3 regions of the Chryseobacterium sp. PCH239 genome follow, and region 1 is predicted to be linked to each of the others. Evidence: riboswitches for the same ligand, from Rfam matches in the RefSeq annotation. Region 1 holds a riboswitch; each other region holds the start of a gene.
The links. A riboswitch is a leader RNA that binds a small molecule or an ion and turns the genes downstream of it on or off. The one in region 1 is predicted to bind S-adenosylmethionine.
Positions count from the first base shown of each region.

Region 1 (3,218 bases):
CCGTGTTATCCACAACAATCAGGTTCTCCAGTTGATTTTCATTAGAGAAATTAATTAACTCTTCAACATTAGATGGATGCTCTGCTGTTAAAACCTCATCATTCCAATGGGCATCAAATCCTTTTTTGTTGAAGGCAATTTTCTTTGAATTGGCTACCGCAACGACTTTAAGGTCTATTTTTTTGCGTTTTTTAATCTCTTCTGCAGATTCAAGTACTTGTTCTATCAAGGTTTTCCCTACGTTTCCATGGCCAATAATGGCCAGATGAACGGTCTTTGGCTTTTTGAAAATTTCAGATTCTATGATGTTTCTTGTTTTTTCATCCTGTGAAGACGTCACTACGATATTGACTCTGTTTTCTCCTGCTACCTGGTTCAAAAGCAATGGAAAAACATTGTTTCTGGCAAGTTCTGCAAAAACTTTATTGAAATCTTCTGCAACAAAACCAATCACAGAAACATTATTGATACTATATATTTGGGAAACTTTTCCTGACTTTCTTTCTGCTTCGAATTCATCAATAAGACAAGCCACTGCTTTCTCTGCATCATTTTCATGCACCAGAATAGAAATTCCGTTCTCTACAGCCTGCTGAGAGATTACGCCTACACTGATACGCGCTAAAGTAAGCGCTTTAAAAATTCGTCCGTCAATACCGATTTCTCCCAGGAAATCTTCTCCTTCAAATTTGACGATTGATCTGTTCTTCAAAAATTTTATTTCGTTAGCATTTTTCATTACTTCTATAAAATGTTTTTAATGATATTATTTAATTGTTGATATTCCATTAGGAAGGCATCATGGCCGTGTATAGATTGGATCTCGTGATAAGACACATCCTTATTTTTCTCTTTTAAGTTTTCAAAGCACATTCGGATTTCAGAAGCCGGGAAGAATAAGTCTGTATCTACGGAGATCATGTGCATTCGTGCCTGTATGTTCTCCAGTGCTGTATCAGCAGCATTTATATTCATCAAGAGATGATTCATCAGTTTGTAACTCTTTAAACTAAACCTTTCGTTTAGTGCGTTACCATGATAAACCAGCCAGTCTTCTGATTCCAGGCGTTGTTTGGCCTGGTTATATTGGTTTTGAAATCTGTCATTGAGCGACTGCGGTGTTCTGTAGCACAACATGGCATGAATTCTCGCTTTCTGTAATGGTTCTTCTTTATCATTTAATAAAAATTTCTGAACCAGACACTGTGCATGAAGCCAGTCGTGTGTTCTGTAATCACAGGCTATGGGAATAAATATTTCTGCAAGATCCGGCTGCTTGGAAAGCATTTCCCAGGCAATCCCTCCTCCCAGAGAGCCTCCTATAATGGCATATAAGTTTTTGATATGTAGCGCTTCAAGTCCTTTCAAAAATATCGCTGCGATATCTGAAGGAGTAAAGTCTTCATAATCTTCAATTAAAAAATCGTCATATCCGTTTCCTGGTATGTTGAAGCACAGAACGGTATATTGATCAGTATCAACAATCTGATTTTTTCCCACCAGCTGTTTCCACCAGCCTTTTTCTCCGGATACGTTTGAATTTCCGGTAAGAGCATGGTTGATTAAGATAACTGGGGCTGTAAACAGATCTTTCCCAAAGAGCTGATAGCTCAACGGGATATGGTATTCCTTTTGGGAATAAGTTTGATACGTAAGATTAATATAGTTTAGTTCTGTTTTCAATTCTATTAAATTTTAATACAATTGAAAATGCCACAGGAAATGGCTGAAAAGAACTTCAGTGAGTTATCTGTCCAAAATACTTTGGTAGAACGTAGCACCTTCTTTGCTTGCGCAAAGGGTTGCTAAGGTTTCATAGGGTCTAATCCCTCAACCTTTCTTGATAACATTTTCAATATTTGAATGAACGAATGGTGCAAAGGTAGTTCTTTTCTTTTAATTTCAAAAAAAATTATTTTAATATTTAAAAAAGCCCTTAAATACAAGTATTCCAAGAGTATATTAATAATTATTCAGATGAAAAAAATTGGAATTACTTCTCAAAAAAACTAACTTCGTATGGAAAAGTGATGAGATATGACCGCCGAAAAAGATAGATTACAAGATACCAAATGGAAAAACTGGGGACCTTATGTAAGCAACCGGCAGTGGGGAAATGTACGTGAAGATTATAGCCCGAACGGGAATGCCTGGAATTTTACCAACCATAATAATGCAGAAAGCTATGCCTACCGATGGGGAGAAGAAGGTATTGCCGGAATTTCTGATATAAAGCAGCTTTTGTGTTTTGCTTTTTCATTCTGGAACAAGAAAGACAAAATGGTAAAGGAACGATTCTTTGGGTTGAGCAATCCTCAGGGAAATCATGGGGAAGACATCAAAGAAATCTTTTATTATCTGGATAATACACCTACTCATAGCTATATGAAAATGGTGTATAAATATCCGATCAATGAATTTCCTTACGATGACCTTGTTGCAGAAAACGGAAGACGCAGTAAAAAGGAACCGGAATATGAAATTTTCGATACCGGAATTTTCGATAATGATGAATATTTGATATTTTCATTGAATATTGCAAGGCTGATCACAATGATATTCTTGCCAGAGTAACGGTCTGTAACCGAAGCCAGCATGAAGCACCTATTGTGGTGGCACCTACAGCATGGTTCAGAAATAACTGGAAATGGGGATACAACACCTATAAGGCAGAGCTTAATGCTTCTCATGACGGAAGTATCAATATTGGACACGACAGTATCTCCATTAAAAAACTTTATTCCCGAAATACCAATGCACAAAGCGTATTTTGTGATAATGAAACCAACAATTCTAAGCTTTATGGAGCTCCTGCAGGTGAAAACACTTATTTCAAAGACGGAATCAATAATTATATTATCCATCAAACGAATACGATAAATCCCGCAAAGAAAGGGACAAAAGCTTCTTTTCTGATTGATGAGCTTATTGGTGCCGGAGAATCCAAAGTTTTTGAATTCAGATTATGCCCGGCTGAAGCTGATGAGCCTTTTGAAAAGTTTGATGAAATATTCAATACGCGACAGGCTGAAGCTGAAGAATTTTACAAAGAAATTCAGAATGATACCGTTAATGAAGATGAAAGAAATGTTCAGAGACAGGCTTTTGCAGGACTTCTCTGGAATAAGCAGTTCTATCATTACAATATTGGAAAATGGCTGAAAGGTGATCCCAACTTTGAAGCCCCAAGAAATTTCAACGAATATGTAAGAAATACG
Region 1 covers NZ_CP073027.1:2,644,814-2,648,031, forward strand. The annotation lists gene KBP46_RS23745 (ACT domain-containing protein) at 1-739, opposite strand, end outside; gene KBP46_RS12235 (alpha/beta fold hydrolase) at 745-1,683, opposite strand; SAM riboswitch class I at 1,744-1,850, opposite strand; partial or broken gene KBP46_RS12240 (glucosidase) at 2,038-3,218, shown strand, end outside.

Region 2 (3,218 bases), 870 kb from region 1:
AATAGCAGAAGGAAAAGGCGTTATGCTTTGGAATAAACAGACAGATCCTTACAATCAGAATACGATGGGCTATCAGGAAAACAGCAACTACGACCGTATGAATCACAGTCTTCACGGATTCACCAATATGAGTGCCGTAGGTTATGGAGAAAGCCATGATGAAGAGAGGCTGATGTTTAAAAACCTTACCTATGGTGCTATAAACGGAGGTTACAATGTGAAAGACCTGAATACCGCTCTTGAAAGAATGAAAACTTTCGGGGCCACGTTCTTTACTATCCCTGGTCCGAAAATGATCTGGCAGTTTGGAGAATTAGGTTATGAATTCAGCATCAACAGATGTGCGAATGGTACCATCGACAGCGGATGTAGAACCGATGAAAAACCTGTAGCATTCACTTTAGGATATGATACCAATGCGAACCGAAAAGCAGTCTATGATACATGGGCTAAAATCATCAACATCAGAAACAGTCATCAGGTTTTTAAATCTAAAACTTACAGTATAGAATCCAATAACCTTACGAATGATCCTACTGGTCTTATCACAAGAATTTATGTGTATGATGCAGCTATTACAACAGGAATAAAGAATGTTGTCGTATTGGCCAATTACACGACTTCCGCACAGAATGTAGTGCCTTATTTCCCTTACACTGGTCAATGGCAGAATTTAATGGATAACAGTATTTCGAATATAGTTTCCACAACGGCTCCGATCACTTTACAGCCCGGAGAATTCAGAATCTTTGGAAATTATGCAGGTGCGTTGTCTACTGTAGATACCAATGCGGTCAACAAATTATCTCTTCAGATTGCGGATAATCCGGTTCGCAACGGAATCGCTCACCTCGTTTTCAATAAAGCAAAAAAAGGTGAAATTTCAATTTTTGATATGACCGGTAAAAAACTGGATACTTTCAAACTGGATAAAGAGAGCGGAACTTACGATGCGAAGGTTGATTATCCAGCAGGCACGTATCTTGTGCAGTTGAAATCAGATACAGGAATAGCCATTCAAAAGATGATTATTGAATAAAATAAATTATAAAATAAAAAAGGCAAATTTGCGGATCAGCAGATTTGCCTTTTTTTGTAAGTTCAGAAAAATAGTCTACTTTTGCAGTAGATTTATCAAGAAAGGTGGAGGGATTTGGCCCGGTGAAACCTTAGCAACCTACACGATTCCAGAAGTGTAAAGGTGCTAATTCCAACCCTTTGGGGGAGATAAGTGAAGTCAATATTCTATATAAATTCCATTTCTTGAAGTCTTGTGTATCTGCGGAAAGATCCGTCAGATTCGTATTATTAATTGGCAAGAATAAAAATGAAAAAATTAAGCACAGCTGTATTATTGCTTGGAGCAATTCTGGTCGCGGCTCAGGAAAGTGAGGAAAAAGGAAATCAGATCGAAGATATCATCATCGTCGGAAACCGTAATGTCAAAAGAACAAAGCTGGAGACACCGGTTCCTGTAGATGTAATTAATATCGACAAAATCCAGAGAAGTTCTCCCCAAATGACTGCTCAGGATCTCCTGAATTATGTGATTCCATCGTTTAATGCAGTGAGACAGTCTGCTTCTGATGGTACCGAACATATTGACCCTGTTACTTTAAGAGGTATGGGACCCGATCAGGTTTTGGTGTTACTTAACGGAAAGAGAAGACATTCTACTTCTTTGGTAAATTATCAGAATACCGTGGGAAATGGTTCTGTAGGAACAGATTTGAGTACCGTTCCCGTAATTGCAATTGATAGAATAGAAGTGTTAAGAGACGGAGCAGCTGCGCAATATGGTTCTGATGCCATTGCAGGAGTGATCAACATAATTCTTAAGAAAAATACAGGAGCTTCAGCAAGCCTTACCTATGGATTAACCGGAAGAAATGATGGTGATACTTACCAGGCAGGAGTTAACTATGGAACCTCATTAGGAAAGAAAGAAGGCTATATTAATCTTTCATTACAGCTAAGTCACAGAGGAAAAACCACTAGAACGCAAAATCACGACCTGGATATTTTCGGGGATAATTTTGCCTATGAATTTGCTGGTGATGCTGAAGCCGTAAAAGCTGCCAGAGCTGCAGATGATGCAGAAATTGTAAAAAGAGGATTAACACGTGATGATTTTAATTTTCAGATCGGAGATGCCCAGATCAGACAGGGACAGCTGTTTTTCAACTCAGAATATCCTTTTAATGATCATTTTAAACTCTATTCTTTCGGAGGTTTCAGTATTAAAGAAGGAGAAGGGTTTGGTTTCAGAAGACTGCCGAGCGAAAAGTCTAATGTAGTTTCATCCATTTATCCGAACGGATTTCAGGCTACTCTGGCCTCTCAGGTATATGACGTTTCTTATGCTGTAGGTGCGAAATATAATGTTAACGACTGGCTATTTGACCTTAGTAACACCTTTGGAAGCAATACTTTCAATTATAATGTAAACAATACGAATAATGCTTCTCTGGGTGCAAAATCACCCACAAGTTTTTATGCAGGCGCCCATAGTTTTCTGCAGAATACCATTAATCTTGATGTTTCTAAAAATATAAACCGTTTCAATATCGCATTTGGGGGAGAATTCAGATTTGAACAATACCAGATTAAAGCGGGTGACGAAGCATCCTATACCCAATATGACATCAATGGAAATGTAGCCACTGAAGGATCAACAGTGCTTGGTGCAGGCGGATCTCAATCCTTCATCGGATTCTCTCCCAACAATGCCTTGAAGAAAGACAGACATTCCACGGCAGTATATGCAGATGTTTCCTATGATTTGGATAAAAAACTCAACATTGACGCTGCTGCCAGATTTGAAAATTATTCAGATTTCGGAAATACCTTGAATGGAAAACTCGCTGTACGATATGAGTTTGTAAAAAACTATGCGGTAAGAGCCGCTGTTGGGACAGGATTCAGAGCACCATCATTGCAACAACAGTATTTTAATAATTCCTATGCAGATATTTCTACTTCGGGTTCTAAGATTGTTACCAAAGGAATATTCAGCAACGATAGCGAAGCCGCTAAAATTCTTGGATTTGATAAACTCAAACAGGAAACTTCTGTCAATGCAAGTGCTGGATTTACGCTGAAACCTTTAAACAACTTGACAATTACTATAGATGGATACTGGATCAAAGTAAAGGATAGAGTTGTGATCACCAGCAATATAACAGATAAAAGACTGGATCAGTTTAAGGTAGAAAGCG
Region 2 covers NZ_CP073027.1:3,511,906-3,515,123, forward strand. The annotation lists gene KBP46_RS16270 (alpha-amylase family glycosyl hydrolase) at 1-1,039, shown strand, start outside; SAM riboswitch class I at 1,129-1,234, shown strand; gene KBP46_RS16275 (TonB-dependent siderophore receptor) at 1,328-3,218, shown strand, end outside.
Region 2: linked by a shared signal. The riboswitch ahead of KBP46_RS16275 (TonB-dependent siderophore receptor) and the one ahead of KBP46_RS12235 (alpha/beta fold hydrolase) in region 1 are both predicted to bind S-adenosylmethionine.

Region 3 (3,218 bases), 170 kb from region 1:
CAATGTCAATTGATTGAATACATTCAGGCTTTTAATAAATTCCTCATTGGATATTTTCCATGAACCTCCTACTGACCAGAATCTCCCCCATCTGTTATCTTTTTCAAATCTCGAAGAGCTGTCTGCTCTTCCCGATGCAGATAAAAAGTAAGTATTATTGTAGTCATACTCTACTTTTCCAAGGAAACTCAATAAGCTTAATTTATTACTGTTTCCACTGAAACTTCCCAGCAGAGAAGCAGCATCCGGCTCATAGTAATAAGGCAGTGAAAACTGACTTCTTGTTCCTGAAATCGTCTGATAATCGTATTTGTAGAATTCGTGTCCTGCCAGTGCATTAACGTGATGCTTTCCAAACTTTTTATCGTACGTAAGGATATTACTGGTTGTATAAGATAGTGTTCTGGTATTGGTTTTCGTCACTGAACCTCCAATTTCCGCTCCTTGCCCAAGTAATGGATTTGAATAATAATGACCGTTATAATTCACCAAATCAACTGAGAAGCTTGTTTTGAATTTCAGTTCCGGCAGGAAAGTGAATTCCATGAATCCTTTTCCTGAAAAGTTATCTTCTTTATTTTCGTTTTTGTCTAATGGTAAAGTTGCAGCCGCATTCTGATTTTGAAGTGCATTTGTGGGCCTGTACTTTCCAAAATCATAAATCGGATTTCCGTCAGCATCTAAAACGTAAGTTCCGTCAGCATTTCTTTCATAATAAGGATAGAAAGAAGGAATAAACCTTGCGGCATTGATGATATTGCTCGCCTTGGAATCTGAAGAAGTTGGTGCCTGCTGAATACTGTTGGTATAGCTTAAGTTGACTCCAACATTTAACCATTTCTTCACTTCCGAATTGATTTTTAATCTGGTATTATATCTTTTAAAACCGGATTCAATCGCCATCCCTTTATCATCCAGATACCCTAGTGAAAAGAAGTAATTACTTTTATCACTACCTCCGCTGATATCAAGATCCATCTGGTTTCTTGATGCCACTCTCTGTAAAACATCTCTCCAATCGTCATTCCAGAGTGGCGATGCACCAGGCAATAGTTTTCCATCTGTTCCCACCGGTTTTGGATAAGCAGTTCCATATGGATTAATTCCAAGGGTAGAAACAAGATTATCCGTTGCCATCTGAGCAGCCTGCTGAGAGGAAACTTTGCCGGATTGATATCCGTTTCTTAATGCTTCCCAATATAATTGAAAGTATTGATCTGTGTTTACCTGTTCATAATCTTTGACAGCTCTTCCTGAGAATCCCTGGCTGATATTAAAATTAACTCTGGCTTCTCCTTTTTTTCCTGATTTTGTAGTGATGATAATAATCCCGTTTGCTCCTCTTGAACCATACAAAGCACTTGCTGTAGCGTCTTTCAAAACACTTATAGATTCAATATCGCTTGGGCTGATGGAGTTCAGGTTTCCATCAAAAGGAATTCCGTCCACTACGTATAAAGGATCACTGGAAGCACTGATGGAACCAATACCTCTGATTCTGATGGTAGAAACCGCACCTGGCTGTCCTGACGCACTGGTGGTCTGAATCCCTGCAACCTGCCCTTCCAATGCTTTGGTGATATTGGTTACAGGTCTGTTATTAATCTTATCACTTGAAATGGTAGCTACAGAGCCGGTATAGCTGTTTCTTTTAGCTTTTCCGTAAGCCACCACTACTACTTCATCAATCTCCTTTTCATGAAGGCTATCTTTTTTCGGTCTGGAATTCTGTGCACTTACACTGGTTACTCCCAGAAAAAAAGCGGCAACCGGAGGTATCCAGGCTTTAGAATTGAATAAATTTTTGCTAATCATAATCAATTTTATTTATCATATATTAAAATTTAGCCCTTTGCAGAAAAACCAGCAAAGGGCATCGATAAATACGATAAACCAAATGCTTATTTTTCCTTAAAAGGCTGAACGTAACACCTTGCCCCACGGGTAGGTTGTCAAGACTTCACAGGGTCAGTTCCCTCCATCTTTCTTTATAAGCCGATCGAAATATGGTTGCAAAGCTAAAAACTTTTAGTCTACAAAACAAGTAGACTTATTTATTTTTCATGATAAATTTTCAAAAATTAACGTAATTTTTTAATAAAATCCATCACAGTAAAGAGTTACAAGCTTTACCACTTTCTTAAACATGACAAATATCATTATCAATAATTCAATACAACAAATTAAATCTGTCCAGAAATTTTTAATCTTTAATTGAAAAAAGTTTTTAATTTTATGGTATGAAAGTTTTGATCATCAACGGCCCTAACCTCAATCTGTTAGGCACAAGAGAACCGGAAATCTATGGAAATGTTTCTATGGAAAGCTATTTGGAAAATTTAAGATCCGAGTTCCAGACCCATGAATTAAAATATTACCAGTCTAATATTGAAGGAGAACTTATCAACAGACTTCAGGAGGATGATTTTGATGCCTTAGTAATTAACCCCGGAGCTTTTACTCATTATTCTTATGCTATTGCTGATTGCTTGAAAAACATTCGCAAGCCAAAAGTAGAAGTACATATCAGTAACATTTATAAAAGAGAGGAATTCCGACAGAAATCTGTAACGGCAGCCAATACAGATGCCGTTTTATCAGGCTTTGGAATGGATGGATATAGGCTGGCTTTATTAAGCTTGAAGTAATTTTGTTACTTATCCTTTTCCCATGAATTGCACAGATTTCTACAGATAATTATGGATAAGTATCAGAGTAATTTATGAAGATAAAAGATAAGGTTTATTGCAAAGACATTGGAATATATTCCGGGCAATTGACGAAAAGAAAAAACTATATCGTTGAAGAAAAAAATGCGGAAAATATAAGAATCTGGAATGACGAAGGAAGACTGAGGTGGTATTCTGATTTTTATTTTAGTTTAAACAATGAACCGGAAATAACTTCTATTCATATTGATGATGAAATTGAAAATATTAAATCTGATGCTATAGAAGTAACCATTGAATTTTCCGACAAAACAAAATATTGGATGACCTTCACTACCCCTCAGTATTTAGATAAAATATTGGACAAAGAGTCTTACTTTTCTTCAAAACACTTTATGATTATAAAATACCTCACTGAAGAATCAATCAAATCAACCGTTCTAAAACTGGATGAACAGAACGAGCTGATTGAAAACTGTAAAAAATATGAATAAAAAAAAAGCCTCATCACTGATGAGGCTTTTTGTATGTTGATTGGTAACTATTAGA
Region 3 covers NZ_CP073027.1:2,812,746-2,815,963, forward strand. The annotation lists gene KBP46_RS13080 (TonB-dependent receptor) at 1-1,815, opposite strand, end outside; SAM riboswitch class I at 1,899-1,997, opposite strand; gene KBP46_RS13085 (type II 3-dehydroquinate dehydratase) at 2,241-2,648, shown strand; gene KBP46_RS13090 (hypothetical protein) at 2,723-3,163, shown strand; gene pckA (phosphoenolpyruvate carboxykinase (ATP)) at 3,214-3,218, opposite strand, start outside.
Region 3: linked by a shared signal. The riboswitch ahead of KBP46_RS13080 (TonB-dependent receptor) and the one ahead of KBP46_RS12235 (alpha/beta fold hydrolase) in region 1 are both predicted to bind S-adenosylmethionine.